Regions from separate parts of the Longimicrobium sp. genome, predicted to be linked through region 1. Evidence: riboswitches for the same ligand, from Rfam matches in the RefSeq annotation. Region 1 holds a riboswitch; each other region holds the start of a gene.

Region 1 (5,425 bases):
GATGGAAGACCAGCTGGAGCACTTCCTGGAGCGCGTCGTCAAACCCGCGGGCGGGGCCGACGTGGTGGCCCTTTCGCTGGGCGCCGCGTATGCGGCCGAGGTGGCGCGGCGCCGGCCGGACCTGGTGCACGCCCTGGTGGCGCTGGAGCCCTCGGGGCTGGGCAAGAACCCGGGCGCCCTGCCGCGCATCTGGTCGCGCCTGCTGTTCACCCTTCCCGGGGTGCAGCGCGCGTTCTACGACCGGCTGACGACGCCCGAGTCGCTGTACCAGTTCGCGGCCGACAACCTGTTCACCCCCGAGTTCGGCGTGCCGGAGGAGTTCGTGGACTTCGCCGCCGAGACCTCGCGGATGGAGGGGGCCGCCCTGCCGCTGGACGACTTCCTGAGCGGGCGGATGTTCCCGCGCGACTCCGCCGACGCCTTCCGCCGGCTGCGGCAGCCGCTGCTGGTGATCCACGGCACGGTGGAGAACCGCCGGCAGGAGAACTACGACCGCCTTCCCGAGCTGGACGGCCGCCCCAACGTGACCGTCGTGGGCCTTCCCACGGGCGGGCTTCCGCACTGGGAGCGCGCGCTGGAGGTGTGGGAGCGGGTCCGCGACTTCCTGGACGCGGCGGGCCCCCGCGCCTGAGCGCGGGCCGCCGCGCCATCGATCTTTTTCCGAGTTCCTACGGAGACGCCACCATGCCGATGTCTGAGTTCCGCCGTTTGCCCCTCACGTTCGCCGCCGCGTTGCTCCTGGCCGCGTGCGGAAGGGGTGGCGACAAGGCGGCGGGAGGGCCGGCGAAGATGGATACCACCAACAAGGAGTGGGAAGACGGGCTGTCGTCGCAGCAGGTGCAGACCGAGGCCAAGGCGCTTTCTCCCGAAGAGGCGGCGCGGATGGGGATGGCCGTCGACACCACCATCCACCTGGAGGCGCTGGACGCACGCGACTCGGCGCTCGTGGAGCGGGGCCGGGTGAGCGCGCCTGCCCTCGGCGACACCGCCAGCGTCCCCGTGCGCGTGGACAGCACGCCCTGAAGCTTTCCGCCGCGGGGCAGGCGTGAACGCAGAGAGCCGAAACGCTCTCTGCGTTTTCTTTTGTCCAACGATGAGCGCGTGGTCCGCGTCGAGCCGAGGCTGCGTCCGCCATGCCGGCGACGGGGCGTCAGCGGGACCGGTGGGATGCAGAGACGTTCCGGCCCAAAACGCGCTTCAGGATTGGCGGCCGCCGGGCCAAGCCCTGCTTCTGCAACACCTTTGCGTATCAATACACTTGCGTTTAGGAAAATCAAGCCTACTTTATAGCTCGCCAAACACCACCTCGCCGAAAACGCACCCCGGCCGCGAGGCCGGTCCGCAAAGCCACAGGTCTCTCCGAGACAGCTGGGCTACCGAAGAAGGGCGTCGCCGGCCCGCCGCGCCGGCAAATCCGTTCGCCCCCCTCCCGCTCATGACCGACACCCCCGTATTCCGGCTCGCAACGAGCTGGCAGACCCGCGTGGCATTTGCCGCGCTCGCGCTTCTTGGCGCCGCGTGCGCCGACCTGGAGAACCCGGCTGCCCCGACCGGCGTGGCGGCGGCTTCCATCTCCGACGCCGCGCACGGCGGCACCCCCGGCTTCTTCTGGCTGCCGCCGATGGCCCGGAACCCCGGCGCGCCCGGGACGTTCGATGCCGGGCTCGACCCCACCGTGACCATCTGCGCGTGGTCGGGCACCGCCTGCACCTCTCCCGTCGCCGAGTACACGCGGGCAGGGGGCACCGGCGGCGAGGCGGTGAAGGTTTCCGACTCGCACTACCACGTCAACTGGCACACCCGCCAGTTCTCCCTGAGCGAGGCGCAGGTGTACCGCGTTCGCGTGCGCGTGGGACCGGTGGAGCTGGGCCACGCCGACGTGCGCGTGGTGGCGAACGGTTCGGCGGCGCGCGGCGTGGACGGCAGCCGGTACGTGGCCGTGGTGAACGGGCAGACGCTGGCCGTGAAGTTCCGCATCGAGTCGGGGATCCCGGGGGCCGTGATCGTCACACCGGGGACCGCGACGGTGCTGCCGGGCGAAACCCAGCAGTTCACCGCGGCCGTCACCGACCTGCACGGCAACGTCATCGCCGGCGCGCCGGTCACCTGGTCGTCCACCATCGCCAGCGTGGGCACCGTGGACGCGAACGGCATGGCGACGGGGAGCCAGACGGGCTTCACGTCCATCACCGCGACGATCGGGTCCATCACCGGCAGCGCCGCGCTGATCGTGGACGAGCCGATCCACCGCTGGCACCTGATGGAGCCCGCCCACGACCAGGGCAACTGGGCGGTGTGGGGCACGTCGGTGAACAACGTCTACGCGGCCAACTGGACGAGCGTGCTGCACTTCGACGGGGTGGAGTGGAGCAACGTCGACACCGTGCAGTGGCATGGCACGCTCGACATCTACGGCACCGCGGCCGACGACATCTACGCCGTGGGCCAGGCCGGGCGCATCCTGCACTTCGACGGGCAGGTGTGGCGCCAGGAGCAGTGGGACGGCCAGAGCGTCTACCCCCTGGCCCTGGGCAACTGGTACACGCCGTCGCCCAACATCTACCTCTGGGGCGTGTGGGCCGCCGGGCCAAACGACTGGTTCGTGGTGGGCGACCGGGGAACCATCCTGCGCGGCAAGGCGGGGAACTGGACGCCGATGAACTCCGGCGTCACCACGCTCCTTCGCCGCGTGTGGGGCACCTCGGCCACCGACGTGTACGCCACGGGCGACGGCGGCGTGCTGCTTCACTTCGACGGCACCGCGTGGTCACAGGTGACGCTGCCGGAGAGCGTGGACATGTGGGGCGTGTGGGGCTCGTCCGCCACCGACGTGTACGTGGTGGGCGCCGGCGGCAGGGTGTTCCACTACGATGGCGCGTCGTGGAGCCTGATCCAGCTGCCCACCGGGAACTTCCTGTACGCCGCGTGGGGAACGTCGGCCAGCAACGTGTACGTCGGCGGGTCCGGCGGCACCATCTACAGGTGGAACGGCGCCCGGTGGATCATGGAGGAGGCGCCGGCCCAGCAGGTGTTCGACTTCTGGGGCCCCACGGGCACCGACGTGTTCGCGGCGCTCAGCGGCTGGTCGATCCTGCGCCGCTGACGTCACTCTTCCGGGATGACGAGAGGGCCGGCCCCGCACGCGCGGGGCCGGCCTTTTCGCATTCCGCCGCCCCTTGTGGAACCTCGCCCCGTGTGGCACTGTACCCACCGTTCCACGAGTGAAGATACGCATCTCCCAAGGACGTAACTGCATGCAACACAACTTGTTCGCCCGTCTGGGCGCGGTGGTGCTGGCGGGTGGCGCGGCCGCCTGCGCCGGGACGGCCGTTCCCCCGGCGGGAGCGCCCGCCGCGGCGGCTCCGGCCTCGGCCGCGGCCACGCCCGAGCAGGCCGCTGCCTTCATCGCGGAGAGCGAGGCCGAGCTTCGCGAGCTGTCGCTGCGCTCCAACCAGGCGGGGTGGGTGGCCGCCACCTACATCACCAGCGACACCGAGGCGCTTTCGGCCGAGGCGCAGAAGAACCTGAACGTGGCCATCCAGCGCCGGGCGCTGGCCGCGCGGCGCTTTGACGACGTGCAGCTTCCGGCCGCGCAGCGCCGCAAGCTGAACCTGCTGAAGCTGGCCCTGGTCGCGCCGCCGCCCGGGAACCCCGAGGAGGCGTCGGAGCTTACCCGGCTGACGGTGGGGATGGAGGCCGACTACGGGCGCGGGCAGTACTGCCGCCCAGGGGGCACGTGCCTGGACATCGGCGCGGCGTCGCGCATCATGGCCACCAGCCGCAACCCGCAGGAGCTGCGCGACGTGTGGGCGGGATGGCACGCGGTGGGCGTGCCCATGCGCCAGCGCTACTCGCGCTTCGTGGAGCTTTCCAACAAGGGTGCGCGCGAGCTGGGGCACCCCAACACCGGCGCCATGTGGCGCGCGGGCTACGACATGCAGCCCGACCAGTTCGAGGCCGAGGTTGAGCGCCTCTGGCAGCAGGTGCGCCCGCTATATGAGTCGCTTCACGCCTACGTCCGCACGCGGCTGGTGGAGCAGTACGGTGCGCAGGTGGTGCCGGCGAACGGGATGATTCCCGCGCACCTGCTGGGGAACATGTGGGCCCAGGAGTGGGGGAACATCTACCCGCTGGTGGCGCCCCGGAACGCGGCGGGCGCCGGCTTCGACCTGACGGAGCTCATCCGCCGCAAGGGGCTGGACGCCCGCGGCATGACGCAGTACGGCGAGCGGTTCTTCACCTCGCTGGGCTTCGACTCGCTGCCGGCGACCTTCTGGGAGCGGTCGATGCTCACGCAGCCGCGCGACCGCGAGGCCGTGTGCCATGCGTCCGCGTGGAACGTGAACGACGAGGACGACGTGCGCATCAAGATGTGCATCGAGCCCACGGGCGAGGACTTCGTCACCATCCACCACGAGCTGGGCCACAACTTCTACCAGCGCGCCTACCGCGTGCAGCCGCAGCTGTTCCGCAACGGTGCGCACGACGGCTTTCACGAGGCCATTGGCGACGCCATCGCGCTTTCCATCACCCCCGCGTACCTGAAGCAGGTGGGGCTGCTGGACCAGGTGCCCGCTCCCGCGGCCGACACGGCGCTGCTGCTGCGCCAGGCCATGGACAAGGTGGCGTTCCTGCCCTTCGGCCTGATGGTGGACAAGTGGCGGTGGGGCGTGTTCTCGGGGCAGATCACCCCCGCCAACTACAACGCGGCGTGGTGGGAGCTGCGCAACCGATACCAGGGCGTGTCGGCGCCGGTGGCTCGCTCCGAGGCGGACTTCGACCCGGGCGCCAAGTACCACATTCCGGCCAACACGCCGTACATGCGGTACTTCCTGGCGCGCATCCTCCAGTTCCAGTTCTACCGCTCGCTCTGCCGGGAGTCGGGGCATACGGGACCGCTGTACCGGTGCTCGTTCTACGGCAGCGAGCAGGCGGGCGCCAAGCTGGCGCGCATGCTGGAGGCCGGACAGAGCCAGCCGTGGCAGGAAACGCTGTTCGTCATGACCGGCGAGCGGCAGATGGACGCGGGCGCGATGATCGAGTACTTCGCGCCGCTCAAGGAGTGGCTGGACCGCCAGAACGCGGGCAAGCCCGTCGGCTGGTAGACGGATCGGGGTCTCGCACGGGAGGGCACGGAGGTCGCGGAGGAGGTCGTTCCGCGGCCTCCGTGCTTTTTCGCGTGAGGCGATGCGCATCGGATGAAGCGTGGCGGGAGATATTGCTTGCCTCCCCGCCCTCATGGAAGCAACATTTGATGCAGTCGCGTCCGCCTCGCGCGTGACCCGGCCGCCGTCCCTTTCCATCGTCCCCAGCTGCGCTTCATGATCCTCTCGCGCCTGCTCGACCGCTTCGGTACCCTGATGACGGGGATCATCGTCGTCGTAGCCTCCATCGCGGCGTCCGTGGCGGCGACGGCGGTGATGAT
Region 2 (4,860 bases), on a different contig from region 1:
CCCTGGGCATCGGTGAGGTCGGAGGTGAACTGGTACGGCAGCGCGGGCCGGGCCTCGCGTACTGTCACCTCCACCCCGGCGGCCGGCTGGCCCGTCGGGGCGAGTACGGTGGCATCGACGCGGGCGTGTGCCGATGCGCCGGGCGCCCCCACGGGCAAATCGCACCCCGCGAGGGCGGCGGCAAGCGCCGCCAGCGAGGCCGCGCGCGGATGTTTGATCATCATCGCAATTCGTTGTCTCGAAATCAGTTAAGCGTACGCCGACGCGGGGCGAGGATACCCGGTACGGTGGCCGGCGTTCCTCGATCGACGCGCCATCAACGTGAAGCCCGGAGGCGCTGACGCGGCTGCGGACGGAGATCGAGAGGAAGTGAGTGCGGGACTGCGTGACCGGCCTGAATCAACTCACCGGGCGCGGTAGCGGTCACCACGACCGAGCCTCGTCACCACAGACCTACGGGGGCACGCGATACTTAAGCGAGAGATACTATCGTCGACCTGAGTATCGTCAGGGATAGTATCGTCGGACATACTATTGTCAGAGATAGTATCGTGAGAGATAGTATCGTCAGCTTGAGTATCGGCCGGATCGCAAAAGACCGTGACTACATCAGGAATTTCCCTCGCGCCCGCGGCCATTCTGTTCGACCTGGATGGCACACTCATCGACACGTATCACCTGTACCTGGAGTGCTACCGGCGCGCGCTGGAGCCGCACCTGGGCTACGCGCCCACCGACGAGGAGATCATCGCGCGCAATCCCGTTTCAGAGCGGCGGTTCCTGGTGGACTGGATCGGCGAGAAGCGCGGGGCGGCGTGCCACGCCGAGATGCGGGAGCTGTACGGCGAGCTGTACTCCCTGAAGGGCGAGGGCACCTACGGGGGCGTCGTGGAGATGCTGTCTGCTCTGAAGTCCGCAGGGTACCCGATGGGGATCGTCACGGGGAAGAGCCGCGAGGCGTGGCACGTCACGCAGATCTACTCGGACCTGGGCTACTTCGACGTGGTGATCACCGACGATGACGTGCACGCGCCCAAGCCCGACCCCTCCGGCCTGCTCGCCGCCGCCGCGGCGCTGGGTGTAGAGCCCGCGGCTGCCATCTACATCGGCGATTCCACGAGCGACCTGAAGGCGGGGCGCAACGCGGGGATGAGGATCGGCGCGGCGCTGTGGCCCAAGACGGCGCCGGGGGAGAAGGACGCCTTTCTGCACGCCATCGAGGGGATGATGCCCGAATGGATCTTCGAGCATCCGTCCGACATCACCCGCGCGTTCGCCCTCTGGTGCTGAAGCCGAGCGCGGCGGGTGCCAGGTGACGTGTGCGGGAGGTGCCGCGACGGCTGGTGGAGCGCGTGGGAAAAATCAGCATCCGGGGCATGCGCTCCGGCGCCTCGGCCGCCGGGCAGGCACCACCCGCGCAAACCACGCGCTCAGAGCGGGCCCGGAGCCCTGGCTCAGCCCGGGAGGTCTGCCCTCGTCGGGCCGTCGCGCAGAGTGCCGGTGATCTCGATCGAGTGCCCCCAGAACAGGTCGCCGCCGTCGTACCAGAACGTGAAGCCACCCTCGGCGTCGACCGTGACCGACTCCAGCCGCAATCCGGCGCGGAACCCGGCAGGTGTCATTTTCGCCTCACCTTCATCCAGCCAGCTCTCGTTCTTCCGAGGCAGGAGCGACTGTACCGCGAACGCCCGGATCCTCTCCGCCCACGCCGCCTGGTCGTCCCACAGCGCCCGAGCCGTTCGCAGCGAGGCCGCCAGCTCCACTTCGTTCTCCGCCTCCATCTGGACGACGATGGTGTCGGCGCCCCACGCGGCTGTCCCTTCCCACCACCCGGCGGAGCGGTCCAGGACCAACGTTCCGAAGCGCTCATCTTCGTGCGTGACCGGCGTCGACAGGAGTTCCGCGCGAAGCAGCAGCGGGTCATCGGCGGCCAGGCGGGTGTCCACTACATCGAGGAGCTCCGCGGTGTTCTCGCCCGTGAAGCGGACTCGCACAGAGACCACGCGCCGCGAATTGAGCCGGTCCATCAGTGCCTGCGTCTCGTTGTGCGTGGTCGTTCGGGTGACGGACAGGGGAGTGGTGTGAATGGTCCCGTCCGCGCGGCGCCACTCCTCCAGTGTGAATCGCAGCGTCCAGTCCGCTCCCGGCGGGGTCTGCGATCCTGCTGCGCCCGCCGGGTGCATGATGCCGGTAATCAGCTCGCCGCCGGGCGGTTCGGCGGCGGGTACGCCGGCCGGCGCCCCGGAAAAGAGAAGGACGAGCAATCGGCGCAAGCTTATCATCGGCATGTTCGAAAGCGAGTGGGATGAGGATGTACAGCGAGACACCTGGGAAGGAGGGGCCCGGGCCTGCTCCAGGTGATGCTTCTCAGGCGATGCTTTCCCGGAAGTTGCCGGGCCTGGGCCGGCCAGCACAAGGGCTGCGTCGACGTGTATGCGCCCAGGCCCGCCCTCCGGCAAGGGCGCCTTTCTGCACGCCATCGAGGCGATGACGCCCGAGTGGATCTTCGAGCACCCCTCAGACATCACCCGCGCATTCGACCTGTGGTGCTGAAGCCGAGCCTCCACGGATGCTGAACGCACGCTGGCGCGAAAACAGTTGACGATCCGCGCAACTTCTGCTTGCTTCCAATCGCGTCCCGTCGCCGACGCTCACCTTCGCGCGAGGTCCGTTACGTGAGAATCAGCATCGCCGCAGCCGCGGTGGCCATCGCGTTCGCGCACCCGGCTCGCGCGCAGCAGCCGACGCCGGCGCCGACCGCGACCGCCGCCGACTCGCAGGGGGTCCGGAACCCGCGCCCCGCGGGAACCCTTGGCCTGGCACTTCGCATCTTTCCCAACGCGCGGCCGTTCGTCGCGGTCGTGTCGCCGGAGTCGCCGGCGGCCGCGGCGGGGTTCATGGTGGACGACGTGGTGCTCTCCATCGACGGGCGTGACAGCCTGGAGCGTCCCCTGTTTCCTGGGCTGGCGCCGGGGCGCGCCTACACCGTCCGCGTGAAGCGCGGGGACGAGGAGCGCGAGCTGCGGATCGTGGCCGCGGCGCCTGCCGCCGCGCCGTAAGCGTCACTCGGCGCAGGACGTTTACCGGGAACGTTCCTTGCGCCACCTCCGTGCACCGGCGCAAGTTGCCGGAAATGATGCACCCCGCCTGGCCGTTCTTACCCGCGCCGGGCACCTACGATAACGGCAAACCCGTCGAAAGGCGGGGACGCAAAGCCACGAGGCTACAGCCGCGCTCCCCTGCGGCCATGCCGGTCGGGTTACCGAACAGGTGCTGCCATGCGCACTCCTCCGTCCGTATCCGATGCCGCCTCCGGGGCTGGCGCCGAGACCCTGCGCGGCCTGGCCGCGAACGCCGTCGCCCGGCTGAACCTGGGTGCCGCCGCCGTGCTGCTGGAGGGCGCCGGCCATCCCCCCGTGCACACCGCCGGCGCGCCGGAGCACCAGCAGGCGCTGCTGGCCGCCATCCTTCACCTGGGCCCGCCGCTGCGCGACGCACGGAACGCGGGCGAAACCCGCACCTTCCGCGCGCTCTCCGCCGGCGATCCGTCCCTCGTCTTCGGCCCCTCGCTCGCCCTCGTGCCGCTTGCCACTCCGGGCGAGGCGCCCGCCGGCTCGCTGGTGGCCCTCAACGTCCGGCCCTGGTCCGCCGGCGAGGTCGCCGCGCTGGAGTGCATGGCCGCGGGGGCGATGGCCGAGATCCGCGCGGAGGCCGCGGACGAGGCGCTGCGCGCGGCCCAGGCCCGGCTGGAGCTGCTGGAACGGGCGCTCGCGGCGGTGGATCGCGGGCTGACCATCACCGACGAGACGGGGGCCATCGTCTACACCAATCCCGCCGAGGCCCAGATGCACGGCTACCGGCTGGACGAGATGTACGGCCTTCCCGCCCGCGCGCTGGCGCCGCCCGAGCTGTGGAGCGCGCAGGGCGGCGTGCCTGCGCGCCCCGTGCGCCGCTGGGTGCGCGAGCGGATCAACGTGCGCCGCGACGGCACCCGCTTTCCCGTGCGCCTGTGGTCCGACATCGTAGCGGCGGACGACGAGCGGCCGATGGGGCTGGTGACGTGGTGCGAGGACCTGAGCGGGCGCGAGGAGCCCGCTGCCCCTTCGAGCGACGTGGACCTCGACGCGCTGACGCGCCTGCCCGACCGCGCCGCCTTTCTGCGCGCGCTGCAGCAGGCGTGCGAGGCCCGCGGCCAGCGTGGGGCCGAGTTCGCGGTGCTGTTCGTGGACCTGGACCGCTTCAAGACGGTGAACGACCGCCTGGGCCACGCCGCGGGCGACGCGCTGCTGGCCGTGGTGGGCGAGCGCCTGGCCGCCTCCATCCGCCCCAGCGACATGGTGGCGCGCATCGGCGGCGACGAGTTCGCCGCGCTGCTGCACGGGGTGGAGCGCGAGCAGGACGCGCTCGCCGTCGTTCAGCGCATCCAGCGGCTGCTCGCGGCGCCGGTGACCATCGAGGACGTGGAGATGCGCTGCTCGGCCAGCATCGGCGTGGCGCTGGGGGCGTGCGCGGAGACGCCGGAGGGGGTGCTGGCGATGGCGGACCGCGCCATGTACCGCGCCAAGACGCTGGGCGCCGGGCACCACGGCTTTTCCGAGCCGGGGGTGATGGCGCACGAAGAGGCCCTGCTGGAGGTGGAGAAGGATCTTCTGCGCGCCATCGACCGCGACGAGCTGACGCTTCACTTTCAGCCCATCGTGTGCCTGGCAGACGGGCGGGTGGAGGGGCTGGAGGCGCTGGTGCGGTGGAACCACCCGCAGCGCGGGCTGCTGGGGCCGCAGGCGTTCCTTCCCGTGGCGGAAGAAACGGGGAAGATCGTAGACCTGGACCGCTGGGTGCTGGCCGCGGCGGCGCGGCAGC
Region 3 (4,860 bases), on a different contig from region 1:
CAGAGCCTTGCGCCTTCCGGGGCCCCGGAACCGCGCGCCCGTGCACGGTTCCTGCGCGCTGGGCAGGCGCCGGCCGGCTCCCGCGCCGGCGGCACGCCCGCCAAAAACCCGAGAAAACTGTCCCCATGCGCCCCAACGAGGCGGCCGCCGCGGCCATCGGCTGGCTGAACCGCATCGTGATCCTGGCGGTCAGCGTGTTCGTCGTGCAGGCCCTGTGGCCCTCCGGCCCCGAGGACGACGACGAGTTCCCGGCCGCGCCGCCCCCGCCCCGGGGCGAACGCGTCGCCTCCCCGCCCGTGCGCCCCGCCCCTCCCGCGGGCCACCCCGCCGCCCCCGCCGAGGCCGGCCGGCGCGCGCTCCCCGGCGACGACTCGCTCCATGCCGACGCGGCCCGGCGCGCGTGGGTGTACGTGGAGCAGCAGTACCAGCCGGGGACGGGGCTGGTGAACTCGGTGGCGGGCTATCCGTACGCCACGCTCTGGGACGTGGGGAGCGGACTGGCTGCGCTCTACGCCGGGGCCGAGCTGGGGCTGCTGGAGCGCGAGGAGTACGACCGGCGGATGGCGCGGGCGCTGCAGACGCTGAACACCATGCGCCTGTACGACGGCGCGGCCTTCAACAAGAACTATTCGACGACCACGGGGCGCATCGCGGGCCGCAACGACCGCGAGGAGCCGGATGCGATCGGCTACGGCTGGTCGGCCACGGACATCGGGCGGGTGCTGATCTGGCTTCGCATCATCGCCACCACGCAGCCCCGGCACGCCCAGGCGGCGCGGGCGGTGGCCGCGCGGCTGGACCTGGACCGCATGGTGGACGACGGATACCTGTACGGCGAGGACCGCGCCCCCCGCAGCGGGCGCAAGCGGCGCTACCAGGAGGGCCGGCTGCCGTACGAGCAGTACGCCGCCTCCGGCTTCGCGCTGTGGGGGCACAGGGCCGAAAAGGCGCTCTCCCTTCGCGAGAACGCGCGCCCGGTGAACGTGCTGGGCATTCCGCTGATGGCCGACAAGCGGGGCTACGACCACGTGACCAGCGAGCCGGTGATCCTGGCGGGGCTGGAGGTGGGATGGACGCCGGAGATGGCGCAGCTGGCGCGGGGGATGCTGGCGGCGCAGGAGGCGCGGTACCGGCAGACGGGGAAGGTGACGATCGTCAGCGAGGACGCCATTCCCCGCGCGCCGCACTACTTCTACTACTACTCGGTGGTCGGCAACGGGCAGCCGTTCGCGCTGAACGTGCTGAACCCGCGCACCCGGATCTCGGAGCCGCGGTGGGTGAGCGCCAAGGCGGCCTTCGCCTGGCACGCACTGCTGCCGGGCGAGTATACGCAGCGCGCGGTGGCGACCGTGGCTCCCGCCGGCTCGGGCGCGGGCGGATGGGCGTCGGGCGTGTACGAGGGAACGCGCACGTCCACGCGTGGGCAAAACGTGAACACGGCGGCGGTGGTGCTGGAGTCCGCGCTCTACCACGCGCGCGGCGGCCGGCCCTTCATTCAGCCCGCGCAGACGAAGCCCATCGTCCGCCAGCAGGCCCGGGCAGACTCGGCCCGGCGCGATTCGGTGAGGCGGGATTCGGTGCGGCGGAGTGCGGCCCGGCCGGACTCGGCGCGGCGGGATACTGCTCGGGGAGCTCAGCCCGCTGCCAAGGCCCGCACGGGCGACTGAAGTCGCTGCAACGACCACACGAAGTCTGCCTGCGCAGACTGGCTTGTTGCGGTGTGCCTCCAACGATGGGGCACGCCCTGACCTCTGTCCTCCCGCCGAGTGCTGCCTTCGGCGCAATTTGTCATCCAGAGGCCCGTGCGCACTGAATCGGCCCGCAGTGCACACCATGCAGGGCCGTGGGACCTTGCCGCGGATGCCTCTTGGCTGGGGCGCGGCAGCGGCAGGGAACTTCAGGCCTCGGTCCTGATCCTCGCCCTGGGGGAGCCGCCCAAGGCCCGCACGGGCGACCAAAGTCGCTGCAACGACCACACGAAGTCTGCCTGCGCAGACTGGCTTGTTGCCGTGTGCCTACAACGATGGGGCACGCCCTGACCTCTGTCCTCCCGCCGAGTGCCGCCTCCGGCGCTATTTGTCATCCAGAGGCCCGAGCGCACTGAATCTGCCCGCAGTGCACACCATGCAGGGCCGTGGGATCTTGCCGCGGATGCCTCTTGGCTGGGGCGCGGCAGCGGCACGGAACTTCAGGCCTCGGTCCTGATCCTCGCCCTGAGGAGCCGCCCAAGGCCCGCACGGGCGACTGAAGTCGCTGTAACGACCACACGATGTCCACCTTCGTGGACTGGCTCGCTGTGGGGATGGTTCGGGTGTGTGGCGCGACCTGATCGGAATAGAAAACGCGCCGGAGAGGGCTTCCTCTCCGGCCCGTTTTTCCGTCGTTGCTGTCGTCCTCAGTTGCTCGCCAGCATCGTGGGGCGGAGGGACGAGACGTCGCTGTAGCTGGCCAGCACGCCGGCGTCGCGAACGGCTTCCCGGTAGGCCTGCAGCGACGTGGCGCTGGAGTTCACGCGCCAGTCGGTTTCCTTGTCCATGTGGAACCACACGGCGCCGACGACCGCGGGGTGGCGGCGCATGTGGGCAAAGGCCCCGCGGATCCAGCGGGCCTTGGCGTCGCCCGTGCCCTCGTCGCTCGCCACTTCGCCGATGATGATCGGCTTGCCGGGATAGCGCGAGGCCAGGTCCGAAAGCATGTGGTCGGCCTCGGCGCCGTCGACCATGGCGTCGAACTCCTGCCACGATCCGCCGTGCAGCCGCGGCGCGTTGAAGCCGTGCGCGCCCACGTAGTCCACGTACGCGTCGCCGGGATAGTAGTGGCCGTACCAGTTCCAGTGCGCCGGGCCCGTGGCGCGGTTGGTCAGCGGGTTGCCCACGTTGGGGTTGAACACCCAGCGGACGTTGCTGGCGCCCTCGCGGCGGAAGATGTCGACGATGCGGCGCCAGGCGGCGGCGTACTTGGCCGGCGCGCTGTGGTCGCCGCCGTTCTCCACGCCCTGCCACACGTACTGCCAGTTGCCGTTCATCTCCCACGCCGGCTCCAGCAGCACCGTGCCGCCGACGGCCGCCAGCTGCCGGCCGATGCGCGCGAACTCGGCATCCGCGCGGCCCGCGGCGATCGCTTCCAGCAGCCCGGACTGCGGCGCGCCGTTCCAGCGCAGGTCCAGGGCGACGAAGTTGGTGGCGCCCGCCGCGCTCACCTCGCGCAGCACCTTGCCGCACCAGCCGGTGGCGGAAAAGTCGCACGACACCGGGTGGTAGGTCTTCACCAGCGCCGGCGCCTTGCCCACCATGTCGCCGTACTGGCGGATGGCCGCGCCGATGCGCTCGGGCTTGCTGTCGGCTTCGCCCAGGAAGGCGCCGTGAAAGAACGGGCCGCTGGTGGGGGTCACCGGCGCCTCCGGCTTCGTGGGGTCCTCGGGGCCGGTAACGGAGCCCGCGCCGTCGCAGGCCGCGCTGATGAGCACGAGCGATCCGGCGAGAACGACGGACGCGAACGACGAGACACGAGACGAGAGCTTGCGCATGGATGGCACCTTGCTTCGGCGGCCCGACTGGCGTGGCGGGAGCGATCCCGCGGTAGCCTCGTAGCTTTGCGTCCCCGCCTTTCGACGGGTTTGCCATTATCGATCGGTGCCCGGGGAGATTTTCCGGGCGGGAACATCGAGCGCGGAGGAGCCGCGCCCGCGCACCACTCTGGCACGTCGCGTTCCGCACCCGGGTGATGCAGCTAAGTGCTTGCAGATGAGCGTTTTAGATTGGAATGACAGGCGTGGTCCGATTGCAAACCGCGTGGCATTTTGCGGAAGCCCGCGACTTTTGCAAGCGCCGCGTAACCCGTGACGCCACTGCTACATAGGATGCCGACCACCCGCATCCGGCGCCCCTGTGTCATCCCGAAGGAGCGGCCCCGAGACCCCAGCCGCTACCCCATACCTGGCAGCGACTGAGGGATCCGCCACACACCATCCGAAGCGCATCGCTCTCTCCCCACATCGAGGCCCCAACCGGCGCGTCCCGGGGGCGCGACAGCGAGGCACCCAAACTCGAGACACATCCGCCGGGCTCGCCCCTCCCCCGCCCCTCCCCCGGCAAACTGCGCCGGGAGAGGGGAGAACTTCGATTGGGGTTCGATTGGACGTCGGTGCATGCCTCGGCAGCCCCCTCTCCCGGCCTCCCCCGAAACTGCGCGGGAGAGAGGAGCACTTCGACCGAGGCTCTACTGGCTGCCGGCGCATGCCTCGGCAGCCCCCTCTCCCCGGCCCTCTCCCCCGCTGCGCAGGGGAAAGGGAGAATTCGACTGCGTTTCGGCTGGCATGCGCGGGGGTCCTAACACGCGTGCGGCTGAAGCCCGGGCTTACGGCGAGTCCAGCGGCGGATTCACGCAGATAGGTACGAGCCTGTCCGCGGCCCTGTTGCTCTACGGTCACTGTGTGGCGGATCCCTCAGTCGCTGCGGTGTTTAGGCCACGCTGAGGGTACGGTGTGGCCGCTCCATCGGGATGACAGCGCGGACGGCGAAAGCCCCTCTCCGCGGCGATGCGGGGAGGGGCTTCTGCGGGGCGACGAACCGCGACTTACTCCGCGGTGCCGCCTGCCAGCGTGGAGAGGCGGCGGAGGAGCGCGTTGAGCGCGGCGCCTACCTCCGTGAACGTGGCCGACGAGGCGAAGCAAAGGTCCGCGCCCGCCTCCAGCAGCGACGGGCGAACCCCGGCGTCGTCTGCGTCCACGACCACGATGGGCATCCACGCCGCGGCCGGGATCGCGCGAAGCTCGCGCAGGGTCTCGGCTTCGGCGGCGGCGAGCTCGGCGCCCACGATCAGCGCCAAGGGCAGGTCGCCGTGCAGCCGCTGCCGGAGCGT

What was found. A riboswitch is a leader RNA that binds a small molecule or an ion and turns the genes downstream of it on or off. The one in region 1 is predicted to bind cyclic di-GMP.
Region 2: it holds a riboswitch for cyclic di-GMP, as region 1 does, so the genes downstream of both, VIB55_RS22360 (bifunctional diguanylate cyclase/phosphodiesterase) here and VIB55_RS00470 (Ig-like domain-containing protein) in region 1, are expected to answer to the same signal.
Region 3: it holds a riboswitch for cyclic di-GMP, as region 1 does, so the genes downstream of both, VIB55_RS21170 (glycoside hydrolase family 26 protein) here and VIB55_RS00470 (Ig-like domain-containing protein) in region 1, are expected to answer to the same signal.

What each region holds. Positions count from the first base shown of each region.
Region 1 covers NZ_DATBNB010000015.1:290-5,714, reverse strand. Annotated here, with positions in the region: gene VIB55_RS00480 (alpha/beta hydrolase) at 1-631, shown strand, start outside; gene VIB55_RS00475 (hypothetical protein) at 685-1,023, shown strand; cyclic di-GMP riboswitch class I at 1,307-1,381, shown strand; gene VIB55_RS00470 (Ig-like domain-containing protein) at 1,436-3,103, shown strand; gene VIB55_RS00465 (M2 family metallopeptidase) at 3,255-5,105, shown strand; partial or broken gene VIB55_RS00460 (GGDEF domain-containing protein) at 5,322-5,425, shown strand, end outside.
Region 2 covers NZ_DATBNB010000794.1:428-5,287, forward strand. Annotated here, with positions in the region: gene VIB55_RS22340 (hypothetical protein) at 1-221, opposite strand, end outside; gene VIB55_RS22345 (HAD family hydrolase) at 601-1,290, shown strand; gene VIB55_RS22350 (DUF2262 domain-containing protein) at 1,455-2,282, opposite strand; gene VIB55_RS22355 (PDZ domain-containing protein) at 2,676-3,059, shown strand; cyclic di-GMP riboswitch class I at 3,175-3,267, shown strand; gene VIB55_RS22360 (bifunctional diguanylate cyclase/phosphodiesterase) at 3,279-4,860, shown strand, end outside.
Region 3 covers NZ_DATBNB010000750.1:214-5,073, reverse strand. Annotated here, with positions in the region: gene VIB55_RS21175 (DUF3131 domain-containing protein) at 126-1,667, shown strand; gene VIB55_RS21170 (glycoside hydrolase family 26 protein) at 2,396-3,526, opposite strand; cyclic di-GMP riboswitch class I at 3,541-3,631, opposite strand; partial or broken gene VIB55_RS21165 (hypothetical protein) at 4,576-4,860, opposite strand, start outside.